One region of the Bradyrhizobium sp. LA6.1 genome, then DNA from elsewhere that is predicted to be linked to it. Evidence: predicted binding sites of a transcription regulator. Region 1 holds the regulator's gene; the other holds the start of a gene.
The links. Region 1 encodes LexA, which represses DNA repair genes until DNA is damaged. Its sites were predicted from a motif close to TGTTCNNNNTGTGTTCNG; they were not measured.
Positions count from the first base shown of each region.

Region 2: the regulator LexA is predicted to act here: its motif matches at 2,937-2,954, upstream of ABIB99_RS00100 (DUF3072 domain-containing protein).

Region 1 is NZ_JBEPQK010000003.1:142,018-149,410, forward strand. Features, by position in the region: gene ABIB99_RS07820 (hypothetical protein) at 293-727, opposite strand; gene lexA (transcriptional repressor LexA) at 1,373-2,074, opposite strand; gene ABIB99_RS07830 (molybdopterin molybdotransferase MoeA) at 2,251-3,462, opposite strand; gene ABIB99_RS07835 (hypothetical protein) at 3,694-3,888, opposite strand; gene ABIB99_RS07840 (HAD family hydrolase) at 4,043-4,669, opposite strand; gene ABIB99_RS07845 (alpha-hydroxy acid oxidase) at 4,683-5,816, opposite strand; gene ABIB99_RS07850 (S41 family peptidase) at 6,124-7,393, shown strand, end outside.
Region 2 is NZ_JBEPQK010000001.1:17,465-24,857, forward strand. Features, by position in the region: gene ABIB99_RS00085 (Do family serine endopeptidase) at 165-1,700, shown strand; gene ABIB99_RS00090 (hypothetical protein) at 1,972-2,334, shown strand; gene ABIB99_RS00095 (DUF6496 domain-containing protein) at 2,347-2,634, opposite strand; gene ABIB99_RS00100 (DUF3072 domain-containing protein) at 2,706-2,900, opposite strand; gene ABIB99_RS00105 (hypothetical protein) at 3,016-3,237, shown strand; gene ABIB99_RS00110 (hypothetical protein) at 3,256-3,441, shown strand; gene ABIB99_RS00115 (hypothetical protein) at 3,540-3,785, opposite strand; gene ABIB99_RS00120 (hypothetical protein) at 3,882-4,139, opposite strand; gene ABIB99_RS00125 (hypothetical protein) at 4,196-4,501, shown strand; gene ABIB99_RS00130 (HWE histidine kinase domain-containing protein) at 4,590-6,080, opposite strand; gene ABIB99_RS00135 (HAMP domain-containing protein) at 6,095-7,393, opposite strand, start outside.

The DNA of each region.
Region 1 (7,393 bases):
CCGAATTTCCAGCCGCATGCGCGTGCGGTCAGGCACCCAGAGTTCAACGACGCGAATGAAGGTCTTCATCGAACGTGCCCGCGGTCTCAAGCCGCACCAAGCATCGGCCATTTGGCTGCGGAACGGACGTTCAAAATTCAGGCAGGACAGCGCAAACTTCGTGCGGTGGGAGACGCCACGGCTTGGTCCGCCCGATGGAGTTTCGCGGGACACAAACGACACCATCTCGCCGGCCTCGGCCGGCGATGGCGATTTCAATCCTGGCCCGACCTGCCGGCCGGGAATGGCTGCATCAGCCGATCGGCAGGCGGGTGATGGTTGTCCGGCTGTCGGTGATGGTCTGCGGCTTGTGCTCGCGCTCGCCGAGCGGCTGGGTCACCGGTAGCTGCAGCACGGTCGCGCGCTGGCCTTCGACCAGCTGCGTCACCAGCACGGATTTGCCGTCGGGGAATTCGATCGCATCATGATGGCGATCGGGAATGTGCGGATCGATCTTGCCGAACTTGCCGACGCGCGAATTGACGGTGCGCGTCCAGATCCAGCGATTGTCGTAGCGGACGTTGTCGGCGAACGCGAGCTCCGTCCCCGGGAGCAGGCAGACCGCGACGGTCGGATCGGCCGCGGAGGCAAAGCCGCGCGTCGAGGTGCCGCGGAAGGTTGTCGTGACGATCGTCTCGCCGACTTCGGCGGGACGCGACGCGACGGCATGCAGGCTGTAGTCACACATCGGGTGCTCCTCATGCAGGGATAGCGACCCACGTCTCTTAATCGAGGCGCAGGCCTCTATCAGAGTGGAAATACCAAACGTTCTGCCGGGTTGTAGGCAAATCTACGGCTCGCCGCCGCAGGCCGCAATCACATTAACTTTCCCGAATCCACCAGGAACAAAGCCCGCCCCTTTGCATTCTGCAGGCGCGTGTCAGCGCCCCGCAGGCGCCGACCAGCCGGAATATTGCCAGCCCGGCCGCGACGGTTGGTCGACGGCGTCGAGGGCCTTGCGGACTTGCTCGCTCATGGCGGTATCCTTGCGGACATGGGGCCGCGATTGCGCGGCCAAGGCTTGCACGGCCAAGGCTTGCACGGCCAAGGCTTGTACGTCCAAGGCTTGCGACGCTGATGCTGCGATCAGCGCCACAGCAAGTGTGCTCAGAACGATCCGGCGGATGACTTCTCCTCGAACCTGAAGGCCGCGAAGCAGGGCTGCTTCGTGCGGCGTGCCGAGGATTTACCGCTGGAGGAGGGGCCGGATAATCTGCGCGAAACCAGAAAGACTATCCAGCGGAAGCGGACAATCGTCCGCTCCAATCTCGGATCGGCGATGCCGATCGAAAGCGCGCGGGGCGCCAAATAACCGATACCGGCACGTCCGGTATCAATACTTCCGGTACAGCCCGATCAGCTTGCCCTGGATCTTCACCCGGTTGGGCGGCAGAATGCGGACCTCATAGGCCGCATTGGCGGGCTCGAGCGCGATCGAGGCGCCGCGGCGGCGGAAGCGCTTCAGCGTCGCCTCCTCGTCGTCGATCAGCGCCACCACGATATCGCCGGTATCGGCGCTCTCGTTGCGCTGGATCAGCGCCATGTCGCCGTCGAGAATGCCGGCCTCGACCATGGAATCGCCGCGCACTTCGAGCGCGTAATGTTCGCCCGAGCCGAGCATGTCAGGCGGTACGCTGATGGTGTGGCTGCGGGTCTGCAAGGCCTCGATCGGCGTACCGGCCGCGATGCGGCCCATCACGGGGACCGCGACGGGGCGCTCGCCCTCGTCCGCCGGCGGGCTCGAAGTCGTGCGGACCTTGCCGAGATTGCCTTCGATGACGCTCGGCGTGAAGCCGCGACGGCTGCCGGCGGCGGCCTGAAGCTCGGGCAGCTTGATCACCTCGATGGCGCGGGCGCGGTTGGGCAAGCGCCGGATGAAGCCGCGCTCCTCGAGCGCGGTGATCAGGCGATGGATGCCCGATTTCGAGCGCAGGTCGAGCGCGTCCTTCATCTCGTCGAAGGAGGGCGGCACGCCGCTTTCCTTCAGCCGTTCGCTGATGAACCGCAGGAGCTCGTATTGTTTGCGCGTTAACATCTCGACCAAAATCCCCCGGTTGATGTCGTTCGATTCCGAGACGCTGAATTCAGCAGTAAGCCGCTACATTCTCGAAACAAATCATGAACGGACACTATATGTTCGATACATGTTCCGCAACTGCTTAATTTACCGTGAACGCGACAAAGTTCGCGGAACGCACGCGAACGAAGCAATCAGACGGGCAGTCGCAAGACCTCGCAAGGCGTGCCGGCTTGGGCCTTCGGCGCGAATGGCGCGCGCACGAGAAGTGCCTGTGCCGCAGCGAGATTCGCAAGCAGCGAGGAATCCTGGTGATTGACGGGGAGGGCGAGGAGCGTGCCGTCGTCGCGCAGCTCGAGGCGTGCGCGCAGATAATCCTCGCGCTGGTCATTGGCGCCGACATCGCGGCCCAGCACCGCGCGTTCGCGGCGGTGATGAATCATCGAACGGCCCGAAAGCGCGCGAATCAACGGCACCATGAACAGGAAGCCGCAAACATAGGATGACACCGGATTGCCGGGCAGGCCGATCACGCGCATCGCGCCGAGCCGCCCGTTCATCATCGGCTTGCCCGGCCGCATCGCGATCTTCCAGAACGCCATCGAGATACCTTCGTCCCTCAGCGCCTGCTGGACCAGATCGTGGTCCCCGACCGACGCGCCGCCGGTCGTGATCAGGATGTCGGCGCCGCTCTCCCGCGCGCGGCCGATGCCGGCCGTGGTCGCCTCAAGCGTATCGGCGGCCACGCCGAGGTCGATGGTATCGGCGCCCTCGCTGCGGGCGAGCGCGTGCAGGGCGTAGCCGTTGGAATAGACGATCTGGCCGTGGCCCGGCGTCGTACCCGGCATCACCAGCTCGTCGCCGGTGGCGAGGATCGCGACCTTCGGGCGTCGCCGGACTGGCAGTTGCGGGTAATTCATGCCGGCGGCGAGCGCGAGGTCGCGCTCGGTGAGCCGGGCCCCTTTGCGCAGCAGCACGTCGCCTTCCGAGAAGTCGACGCCGGCGGGGCGGATGTGCCGCCCCGTTACGGCGGCTTCCTTGATGGTGACGCGCTTGCCGTCCGCAATCGTGTCCTCCTGGATCACGACCGCATCAGCGCCATCGGGAACGACACCGCCGGTGAAGATACGCACGGCCTCGCCGGCGCCGACCGATCCCGCAAACGGGCGGCCCGCCGCGACCTCGCCGATCAGGGTGAGCTGGGAGTCGATCTTCGCCGCATCGACCGCGCGCACCGCATAGCCGTCCATTGCCGACATCGCCTGCGGCGGCTGCGTGCGCCGCGCGGCGACGTCGCGTGCGAGCACGCGGTGGAAGGCTGCGTCGAGCGCGATCATCTCTTCAGGCAGCGGCTCTGCGCCCGCCAGCACCGCGGCGAGCGCGTCGGAAACCGGCATCAGGGCCACGGGTGAAAACTCCTGCTGGGCCCGTTCGGGCAAATCGGCGGCGAGAGTTCTAGCCGAGTGCAGGCGCAGAGGCAAAACAGTGGCCGCGCAGGATGATTTATCCTGCGTCATCCGCTCTGCGATGAAGGGTGAGCATCAAGTCCGCCGCGGCATGATCCAGAAGGCGAGACAGACCGGTACGAGGATGGCCATGGCGAGGACGAGAAAGACGAGAGCCACGGCCAGCATCGGTCAGCCCCCCGGCTGCTTGTACGGACTGACGTCCGGCGCTGCGGGGCCCTGATCCTTGTCAGGCAGCGGGTCGGCCTGGGATTTCAGGTCGGCGGCCTTGCTGATCAGTCTTGCGGAAAGGTCAGAATCCGAGGTGGTTCTGGCGAATTTCATCAGCAGAGAGGCCTGCTTGGTGAGGTAGGTTTTGCCCAACACGACGATAAGCCCGATGTAGAATTCCCAACGGACTCATGAGTCCTGAGAGGGGCAATCGTTCCGGGAACTCTGTATAAAATGCACAAAGGGTTTTGGTTCCTCGCCCCCGGGCAAAATAGTTCCATTCGCGGCCCGTCGGCTTGCCGGTCAGAGATCAGATTCCGAGCGCCTTGAGGGCGTTCCCGACGTCGCGGGGCGAGGTCACGTGGATCGTGGTCAGGCCGCGCGACCGCGCTCCTTCGATGTTCTCGGCAAGATCGTCGAAGAACACGATACGGTTCGCCGGCACGCCGATCGCGGCCACGACATGATCGAAGGCCTCCACATCCGGTTTGCGCAGGCCGATGCTGGACGACAGATACAGCTCGCGGAAATGGCCGAGAAGGCCGGCATATTCCTTCGAGAAGTGGTCCACATGCGGCCGGTTGGTGTTGGAGAAAGCGTAGAGCGGCAACTGCTTTGCCGCACGCGGCAGCAGCTCGGCGATGTCGGGCATCTCGCCGGCGAAGATCGCGTTCCAGCCCTCCAGGAACTGTGCGTCCGAAATGCCGATCCCGAGCGCGACACGCAGCGAGTCAAAATAGGCCTCGTCGCTGATCTTGCCGACCTCGTGCAGCCGGTAGGCTTCGCTGTCCCGCACATAGCGCGCGACGATGGCTTCCGGCTTGCAGCCGGCATGTCCCGCCCAGCAGGCGATCGCCTTGGAGAAATCGATGTCGAGCACGACGCGCCCGAGATCGAACAGGAGCGCGTCCGCGCTACCGGGAGAGAGCGAGCTCATTGCATCCTTTCACTCAATATCGATAGGGGTCGTGGTCGAACAGCGGGAACGCGCTGAACACGCTCGGCGCATTCGTTGCGGTCGCCTGGTGCAGGCAGGACTTGTCGACCTCGGCGAACGAGGTGGCGCCCAAGAGGCCGAGGCAGCGCAGCACCTCGTCCTCGAGCAGCTCCAGCATTCGCCTCACGCCGGCTTCGCCGGCCGCCGCCAATGCCCAGCATTGCAGCCGGCCGATGCCGACCATGTCCGCGCCCGCCGCGATCGCCTTGACGATGTCGGTGCCGCGGCAGAAGCCGCCGTCGACCATGATCTTGGCGCGTCCCTTCACGGCCTCGACGATCTCGGGCAGCACATGCATGGCACCGCGGCCGTGATCGAGCTGGCGGCCGCCATGGTTGGAGACGTAGATCCACTCCACGCCGTGATCGACCGCGATCCGGGCGTCCTCGGCGGTGGCGATGCCCTTCAGGATGAGCGGGATCTTGAACTTGTCCTTGATCATCTTCACGGTCCGCCACTCCAGGCCCTTCTGGTAATCGCCGCCGGTGGCGCGCAGGCGGCTCTCGCGAACATAGCGCTTGGCAATGTCACGTTCGCGACGGCTGTAATGGGCGGTATCAACGGTCAGGCAGAAGGCGGCGTAGGCGTTCTTCTCGCTCCGGCTGACGACATCGGCGACGAAATCGTCGTCGCCGCGCACATAGAGTTGATAGAGCCGCAGCGCATCAGGGGCGGCCTCGGCGGTCTTCTCCAGGCCGGGCTCGGACACCGAGCTCAGCATGTGCGCCGCGCCGAAGGTGCCGCAGGCGCGGGCAACGCTCGCCGCGCCATCCGGATCGAAGATCTCCAGCGCGCCGACAGGGGCCAGCACCACCGGCAGCCGCATCCTGCGCCCGAACAGCTCGACCGAGCCGTCGACCTCGCGGACGTCGCGCAGCACGCGCGGCCGGAAGGCGATCTCGTCGAGCGCCATGCGGTTGCGGCGCATCGTGGTCTCGGTCTCGGCGGCGCCGACGATATAGTCCCAGGCGTTCTGGTTGAGGTTGGCGCGCGCCTTGCGGATGAATTCGTGCAGGTTCTGGAATGGCTCGGCGCTGGCGCCGAGTTCGACGTTCCTTTCCGGCCGGATGCGGGGCGCGTCATTCATTGTTGTCCTCCCGAGAATTTGAAGCGTTATTGTCATCGCGTATCGTGTCCGGCCCTCCAAAACCATCCTAAAATCGCATACCTGCGAGGCGTGGGCCGGCCGGGCCGATTCCCGCCTTGCGCGAAACGGTTTCGGAACGTTGCCAAAAGTTTAGGCCCGGGCGAAGGGATTTTTACGATGTACCCGCCGGCGTGGCGTCCCGGCCTTGAAGAAACCAGAATGGTATTGTGAACAGCGGGCTGGATCGCCATTTGCATGGCGCCTCACAAGCCCAAAGCAAAGCTCCAGCAAGAAGGCCAGCCTATCCATGCGGAAAAACCTGCTGTTCCCCCTGGGCGCGCTCACGGGAGCGTGTCTAACCCTTCTGGTCGCCAGCCCGCACGGTGGAGTATGGGCGGCACGGGCGGCAGCGAGCGCGGATGATGCCTATTCCCGGCTCAATCTGTTCGGCGAAGTGTTCGAGCGGGTGAAGGCGAGCTATGTCGAGAAGCCCGACAATTCCAAGCTGATCGAAGGTGCGATCACCGGCATGGTGACCTCGCTCGATCCGCATTCACGCTACATGAACGACAAGGCCTGGACCGAGATGCAGGAGACCACCTCCGGCGAGTTCGGCGGGCTCGGCATCGAGGTCACGATGGAGGACGGCCTGGTCAAGGTCGTCTCGCCGATCGACGACACGCCGGCGTCCAAGGCCGGGATCATGTCCGGCGACCTCATCAGCAAGATCGACGGCGATGCCGTGCAGGGCATGACGCTCGAGCAGGCCGTCAACAAGATGAAGGGGCCGGTCGATACCCAGACCAAGCTCACCATCGTGCGCAAGGGCGCCGACGCCCCGCTCGACGTCGCGATCAAGCGCGAGATCATCCATGTGCGTCCGGTGCGCTTCCACGTCGAGAACGGCGACATCGGTTATATCCGCGTCACCTCGTTCAACGAGCAGACCACCGACGGCCTGAAGAAGGCGATCGCGTCGATCTCCAAGGAGGTCCCGCCGGAGAAGCTGGTCGGCTACGTGATGGACCTGCGTAACAATCCGGGCGGCTTGCTCGACCAGGCCGTCTCGGTGTCGAGCGCCTTCCTTCAGCGCGGCGAGGTCGTCTCGACCCGCGGCCGCAATCCCGAAGAGACCCAGCGCTTCACCGCGCATGGCGGCGACCTCACCAAGGGCAAGCCGCTGGTGATTCTGGTCAATGGCGGCTCGGCTTCGGCCTCGGAGATCGTCGCCGGCGCGCTGCATGACCACAAGCGTGCCACGATCATCGGCACGCGCTCGTTCGGCAAGGGCTCGGTGCAGACCATCATTCCGCTCGGCGCCGGCAATGGCGCGCTGGCGCTGACCACGGCGCGGTACTACACGCCGTCGGGCCGCTCGATCCAGGCCCAGGGCATCGCGCCCGACATCGAGATCCTCCAGGATGTTCCGCCCGAGCTGAAGGGCCGCATGGACACCATGGCGGAGTCCCAGATGCGCGGCCATCTGCAGGCCGCCGACGGCACCGAGCAGACCGGATCGCAGTCCTACGTCCCGCCGGAAGAGAAGGACGACAAGGCCCTGCATGCGGCCTACGACT
Region 2 (7,393 bases), on a different contig from region 1:
CCGCAGCCTATCACTGCGCACGTGGCCTGTGTTGAGCCGCATCAAATATGCAGCCCTGATTTTCGCGGCACCTTTGCCAAGATTTAATCGGACGGACGGGACGCCGTAAGGTGACGATGTCCATGTTGGTTGCAAGGCGACTTACCCAACATGGACATTTCGACATGAACGATCACGTCAATTCCGACACCACCACGTCCCGCAAGATCTTGAAGCCACGCCGGCTTGCGCTGCTGGGCACCGTGGCCGCGCTTGGCGTGGCCGTGCTCGCTGCCTCTCCCGCCTCTTCGCAGTTCGGTCTGAATTCCTTCATCGGGCCGGCCCAGGCGGCGGAAGCCGCCGCGACGCCGCCGGGCTTCGGCGATCTCGTCAGCAAGGTCAAACCCGCCGTCATCTCGGTGCGGGTCAAGATCGACCAGGACAATGACAAGAGCGCGATGCTGCAACAGAACCGGATGGATTCGGACGAGGATTCGCCGTTCGACCAGTTTTCGCGGCAGTTCGGCTTCCGCGGCCCGGGTGGCATGAACGGCATGCCGCGCCAGCGCCACCAGATGATCACGGGCGAGGGTTCCGGCTTCTTCATCTCCGCCGACGGCTATGCCGTGACCAACAACCACGTCGTCGATCACGCCGAGTCGGTGCAGGTGACCATGGACGACGGCACGAGCTACACCGCGAAGGTGGTCGGCACCGATCCGAAGACCGATCTCGCGCTGATCAAGGTCGATGGCAAGAGGGACTTCCCGTTCGTTAAATTCTCCGACCAGAAGCCGCGGATCGGTGACTGGGTGGTCGCGGTCGGCAACCCCTTCGGCCTCGGCGGCACCGTGACCGCCGGCATCGTCTCGGCCAACGGTCGCGACATCGGCAACGGTCCCTATGACGACTTCATCCAGATCGACGCGCCGATCAACAAGGGCAATTCCGGCGGTCCGGCCTTCGACATGAACGGCAACGTGATCGGCGTGAACACCGCGATCTTCTCACCCTCCGGCGGTTCGGTCGGTATCGGCTTCGACATTCCGGCTTCGACCGCGAAGCTCGTCGTCGCGCAGCTGAAGGACAAGGGCTCGGTCACCCGCGGCTGGCTCGGCGTGCAGGTGCAGCCGGTGAGCGCCGAGATCGCCGACAGCCTCGGCCTCAAGGAGGCGCGCGGCGCGATCGTGGACAATCCGCAGGACGGCAGCCCCGCGGCGAAGGCCGGCATCGAGGCGGGCGACGTCATTACCGCCGTCAACGGTACCGCGATCAAGGACTCCCGCGATCTCGCCCGCACCATTGCCACCCTGGCGCCGGGCACGTCCGTGAAGCTCGACGTCTTCCACAAAGGCGCGAGCAAGACGGTGACACTCGCCCTCGGCGAGTTGCCGAACGAGCGGCAGGCCAAGGCCGGCGAGGGCAAGGCGCAGCCGAACACCGGCACGCCGCGCCTCGGTCTCAGCCTGGCGCCGGCCGGCGACGTCCAGGGCGCGGGCCAGAAGGGCGTCGTCGTGACCGAGGTCGATCCGCAGGGACCCGCCGCGCAGCGCGGCATCCAGACCGGCGACGTCATTCTCAATGTCGGCGGCAAGGCCGTCGCCAATGTCGGCGACGTCCGTTCCGAGCTGGCGCAGGCCAAATCATCCGGCAAGAACAGCGTGCTGTTGCAGGTGAAGAGCCAGGAAGCGACGCGGTTCGTCGCGGTGCCGCTGGCCTAAGCCTCGCGCTTCCCGCGGCAAACTCAAAAGGCGGCCTGCGGGCCGCCTTTTTCGTGCGCGTCTGGAAGATTCCCACAGGTGCCGATAACATTCTCGTTAACGGCAGCGTTGATGACGGGTTCGTCCGAAAAAGCCGCGTTCGCTCGTCACAGTTCGGAATCACGTGTTGGGCTTTGGCGTCAATGAAGACGCCCAGGCGAATTGCAGGAGTGGAACTTCGAACGCCCGGCCTTCTTGTGGAACCGGTGGTTCGCATTTGATCGGTGCCGACATGGATCGATTGAAGCTCTCGCTGAGGTGTGCGCTGCTTGTGGCGCCGCTTGTCCTGACGACCGGAAGCGCCCTGGGGCGCGACGATGGCCGCTACGCCAACTCGCCGCTGAAACCCTGGTTCGACAGCTTGCGCAGCCATCTCGGGCCCTGCTGCTCGGATGCAGATGGCTTTGCTGTATCCGACCCCGATTGGGAATCGCACGATGGGCACTATCGCGTGCGGCTCGACGGGCAGTGGGTGGACGTGCCTGATGAGGCCGTCATCACCGAGCCAAACCGGGCTGGCCACACCATGGTGTGGCCGGTGAAGACTGCGTTCGGGATTTCGATCCGCTGTTTCATGCCGGGCAGCATGATCTGACGCGAGTGGGCGTTACCGCTTGCTGGATTTGCGCTTCGCGGTCTTCTTCGCTTTCTTGGCTGTCTTCTTGGCCGTCTTCTTCTTGGAGGTCTTTCGCTTCGACGCCTTCTTCGGGACCTTCTTGCCCTTCGCGCGCGCTTCCGACAGGCCGATTGCGATCGCCTGCTTGCGACTCTTCACGCGTCCGCCACGACCGCCGGGGCCGCTTTTCGCGGTGCCCTTCTTATAACGGCGCATCTCGCGCTCGACATCACTGCTGGCGCTGCGTGAGTAGCGGCGTTTCTTTGCCTTGCGTGCCATCAACTCTCTCCCTTGGCCCGGGAAAGAACCGCATCATTGACCCTACGTTCCAAATGCGCTGGCCGCGCTCCTCAGAAGGAGTTCGCCAACTCGATCTCGTCTTCCAGCGCTCGAATGCGGCGCGCAGCCTCAGTCGAGGACAGAGCCCGATCGTATTGAGTGGGCTGATAGGCCTCCTCGCTCAGACGCTTCAGCCTCAGCCCCTGCGCTCTCGTCATCTGCTCCGCGAGGAAAACCCTGGCGTCGTATTTACCCTGAACCTGCATTTGGCCTCTCCGTTCTGAAATCGTGACTTGACTATATGTTCTTATTTTGTTCTAACAAGCCATGGACAACAGAATTAATGAAATTCGACGCAAAATCAGCGCCTTGAGGCTCGAAATGGCCGACATCGAGGTGTCTGTGCGCGACCTCGTCGATCGCGACCGCGACTGCACAGAAAAGGCCCTGGCGCAGATGGATCTGCGCCGGAAAATCAACCTGCTGATCGGCGAATGGAAGGCGGCCGGTGGCGGCGATGTCCTGCCTGACGTCCGCGAGCGGGTACGCCTTCGTCCTGCAACGACATCCGGCAGTCCGCTGCGCGTGATCGCGCGCCGCTGAGAATTTTGGGAGCGTGCGGTGGAGGAAGACCCGGACACGTACCGGATTCTAAAGCTGCGCGCCGAAATTCTCGAACTCGGCTCCGCCATCCGGCAATTGCAGCGCGAGGGTCTCGACGATGCCGCAGCGCAGCTCCTGATCGCACGCAAACGTGCACAGCTTGAGCATCTCGTGAAGGCGAATGCCGCGGGACGGCCGCTTTAGCGATCTGACGCTGGAAGGATTCCCAATCCAGCTCCAAGCTCCAGCTCCAAAGCGAAAGGCCCCGCGTCGCCGCGAGGCCTTTGATCGTCGGCCGGAGCTCACTTGGTGTTGCTCATGCCGCCCTTGTTGTTCGTCATGGTGCCGCCTTGGTCGGAGCCGGGGCCTGAACCACCTTGACCGGAGGGATCAGCTCCCTTGGTGGACTTGGTGTTGGCGCCTGTGGTCTGCGACGACGACATCGCGGATCCAGGCTTGGCCTTATGCGACTTGGCCTGCGCGGCGAACGGAGCGGCGGCGAGGCCGGTTGCCAGCATCACGGTGAGAGCGAGCTTGGTGGTTTTCATGCGCGGGAACTCCCTGAGTTGAATTGACGCAGGCAGCCAACCGCCGTTTGCCGCAGGAGTTCCGCACGAAAGCGCCCGGTGCGCGTCACGCGCGCTTCAAAATTCCTTGTCCTCGGCGAGGATGAACACGAGGCCCGTGAGCGTCGCGCCGATCGCGAACGTCGTCACCAGTGTGATGATGAAGACCATGGCGGCCGAATGTCCGCCGTGGTTCAGCAAATTTGCGACCGCCGGATTGAACAGGACGAGGGCGAGCCCGAAGACAAGGCCGAGGGCTGCGCCCATCATCGCATGCGTCATCAGCTTGATGACGCCGGTCGGAGAGATGAGGCTCGGCGACTTTTTCCCGCGCATGGAACCGCCTCGCGGTGTGGCATAAAACGCGCACGACGATTGCGGGTTCCATTATCATGACGATTTTGTCATTCCCCGCTTCATCCGACGTTCATGGCGGTCTTGCGAGGATGAATGCCATCAACACGGGAACATTCGATATGGGTAAGGTCGTCTTTCTCTATCGCTCGCTGGCCTATCGCAACGCGGCTGTGGACATGCTGCGCAAGGCGCGCAAGCTGCCGCGCGGCGTCGAGCGGAGCGCAGCCCGCCGTTACGCGCGGGCGCTGCGCGAGCTTTCGCAAACGGAAGCCTGGCTGGAAGGACGTGTCGCTGACGAACCGCAGGCGATGCAGCGCGTGAGGGTCGCCGCGGCGCGCTAGATCATGATCGGTTCTGAGTGAATCAGGGCCGAAACTCCAGATTCCTGTCCTTACGCGCGAACCGGAGCCCACTTCGCTCGCAAGCGCTCTAGCCTGAGGCCCGCTGAAGGGGTTCGGACGGAGCCGCGTCGAACTTGCTCGCGGCCGACGGCGCTACGGTCTTCCGCGTCAGCGGCACCTCGAGGCGGCACAACAGGCCTTCGGCACGCCAGTTGAATTCCGCCTGTCCGCCGAGTTGCGATTCCACACTGGCAAGCAAGCTCCGCGTGCCGAAGCCACGGGATTTCGGCGTCCTCACCAGCGGGCCGCCGGTTTCGTCCCAGGTCAGTGTGAGGTGGTCGTCCTCGACCTGCCAGCCGATCGCGAGCCGCCCCGACCGCGTCGAGAGCGCGCCATATTTCGCCGAATTGGTGAAGAGCTCATGCAACGCCAGCGCCAGCGTCTGCGCTGTCGCCGGCGCCAGCTGAACTTCCGGACCGGCCAGCTTGATCTGGCCGCCGAGCGAGTAGGGCGCGAGCTCCTCGTCGATCAGCCTCGAGAGTTCGGCGCCCTGCCAGCTCGACAGCGACAGGATCGTGTGCACGCGCGCGAGCGCGTTGATGCGCCCTTCGACGGCGTTGACGTAGGCCTTGACCTCGTCGGCGCGGGTGAGGCGCACGATCGATTGCGCCAGCGCCAGCGCGTTCTTGGCGCGATGATCCACCTCGCGCGCCAGCAGGTTTTGTCTCTCTTCCGCGCGTTTGCGTTCGGTGATGTCCACGGTGACGCCGCTCACGCGCACCACGCGGCCGCCCTGGTCCACCGTCGCGGCCGCCGTGCCGACGCACCAGCGCACCTCGCCATCGGGCCGGCTGACGCGAAACTCGCCTTCATAGGCGTGCGCGCCGGTATTGAACGCGGCAATCGCCTGGCTGAATTGGTCGACGTCATCAGGGTGCAGCTGCGCCTGGATGTTGGCCGAGGTGACATTGAAGGTCTCCGGCGTCACGCCGAAGATGCGGTACTGGCCCTCGTCCCACATCCAGTCGCCGTTGATCCAGTCCCAGTCCCAGGACCCCATCTTGCCGGCGGCGATCGCCATGCTGCGCCGCTCCTCGCTCTCGCGCAGCTTTGCGGTGGAATTCTCCAGCTCGGCCGTGCGTGCGCGAACGCGGTCCTCGAGCTCCTGGTTCAGCCGTTCGAGCTCGCGCGTCTTGCGGTAGAGTTCGGCAAACACCTTGATCTTGGCGCGCAGCACCTCCGGCACGACCGGCACCGGCACGTAATCGACCGCGCCCATCTCGTAGCCGCGCAACCGGTCGATGTCGCTCACCTGGATCGCGGAGATGAAGATCATCGCGGTCTTCTGGAAGCGCGGATGCTCGCGGATCATCGCGGCGAGCTCGAAGCCGTCGAGCTCGGGCATGCAGACGTCGACCAGGATCACCGCGATCTCGGTCTTGAGCAGCACCTCCAGCGCCTCGCGGCCCGATGCTGCGATCACGAGGTTCTCGCCGAGTTCCTTCAAGATCACCTCGTAGGCGAGCAGCTTGGCCGGCTGGTCGTCGACGAGGAGGATGTTGACCTTTTCGTGGTCCATTCGCGGATCCAAACTCAGCGGTGCAGCCACATGCGGATTGCAAGCAGCAATTGATCGGTGTTGACGGGTTTGGCGAGGTAGTCGGACGCACCGGCTTCCAGGCATTTCTCACGGTCGCCCTTCATCGCCTTGGCTGTCAGCGCGATGATCGGAAGGCGGGCGAAGGCCGGATTTTCGCGAATGACGCCGATGGTCTGATAGCCATCCATCTGCGGCATCATGATGTCCATCAGCACGATGGCGATCTCCGGATTGGATTCGACCAGCGTCACCGCCTCGCGGCCGGTCGTGGCCGTCAGCACCTTCATGCCTCGCCGTTCCAAGACGCTCGACAGCGCGAAGATGTTGCGGGCGTCGTCGTCGACGAGCAGGGCGGTCTTGCCGATCAGGTCTTCGTCGGAACTGTTCAGCTTCTCCAGCATGCGCTGCTTCTCGACCGGCAGTTCCGTGATCACGCGATGCAGGAACAAGGCGGTCTCGTCGAGCAGGCGCTCCGGCGATTCCACGCCCTTGACCACGATGCTGCGCGCCATGGTGTGGAGTTCCGCATCCTCCTCCGCCGAGAGCTCGCGGCCGGTGAAGACCACCACCGGAACGTTCGACAGGCTCTCGTCGTTGCGGATCTGGTCCAGCACCTCGAAGCCGCTCATGTCGGGCAGCCGCAGGTCGAGCACCACGCAATCGCAGGGTGCCTCGCGCAGCGTCGAGAGCGCGCCGGCGCCGGTATCCGTCGTCACGATCTCGATGTCGTCGTGATGCAGCAGCTCGCGGATCGAGAGCTGCTCGGCCTCGTTGTCCTCGACGATCAGGAGCCGCTTGCGCCGCGGCCGCGCGTATTCCTTGATCTGCGTCAGCGCGGCCGAGACGCCCTCGGTCGTGGTCGGCTTGTTGACGAAGGAGAAGGCGCCGCGGGCCAGCGCATGCTGGCGGTCCTCGTCGAGCGTGATGATCTGCACGGGAATGTGGCGGGTTAGCGGATTGTGCTTGAGCTGGCTCAGCACCGTCCAGCCCAGCATGTCAGGCAGGAACACGTCGAGCGAAACGGCCCGCGGCTGGTACTGCTTCGCAAGCTCCAGGGCCTCCGCGCCGCGCGCGGCGACCAGAACCTTGAAGCCCTTGTCGCGGGCGAGATCGACCAGCACGCGGGCATAATGCGGATCGTCCTCGACGATGAGCAGGATGGTGTCACCGGGCTCGAGATTGAGCCGGTCGTCGGCGATCTGCTCGATGACGCGCTGCTGTTCGGGTGCAGCCGCTTGCAACGCCGGCGGCTGACTGTACTGCTGCGGCGCGGGCGCACGCGGCGCGAGCGT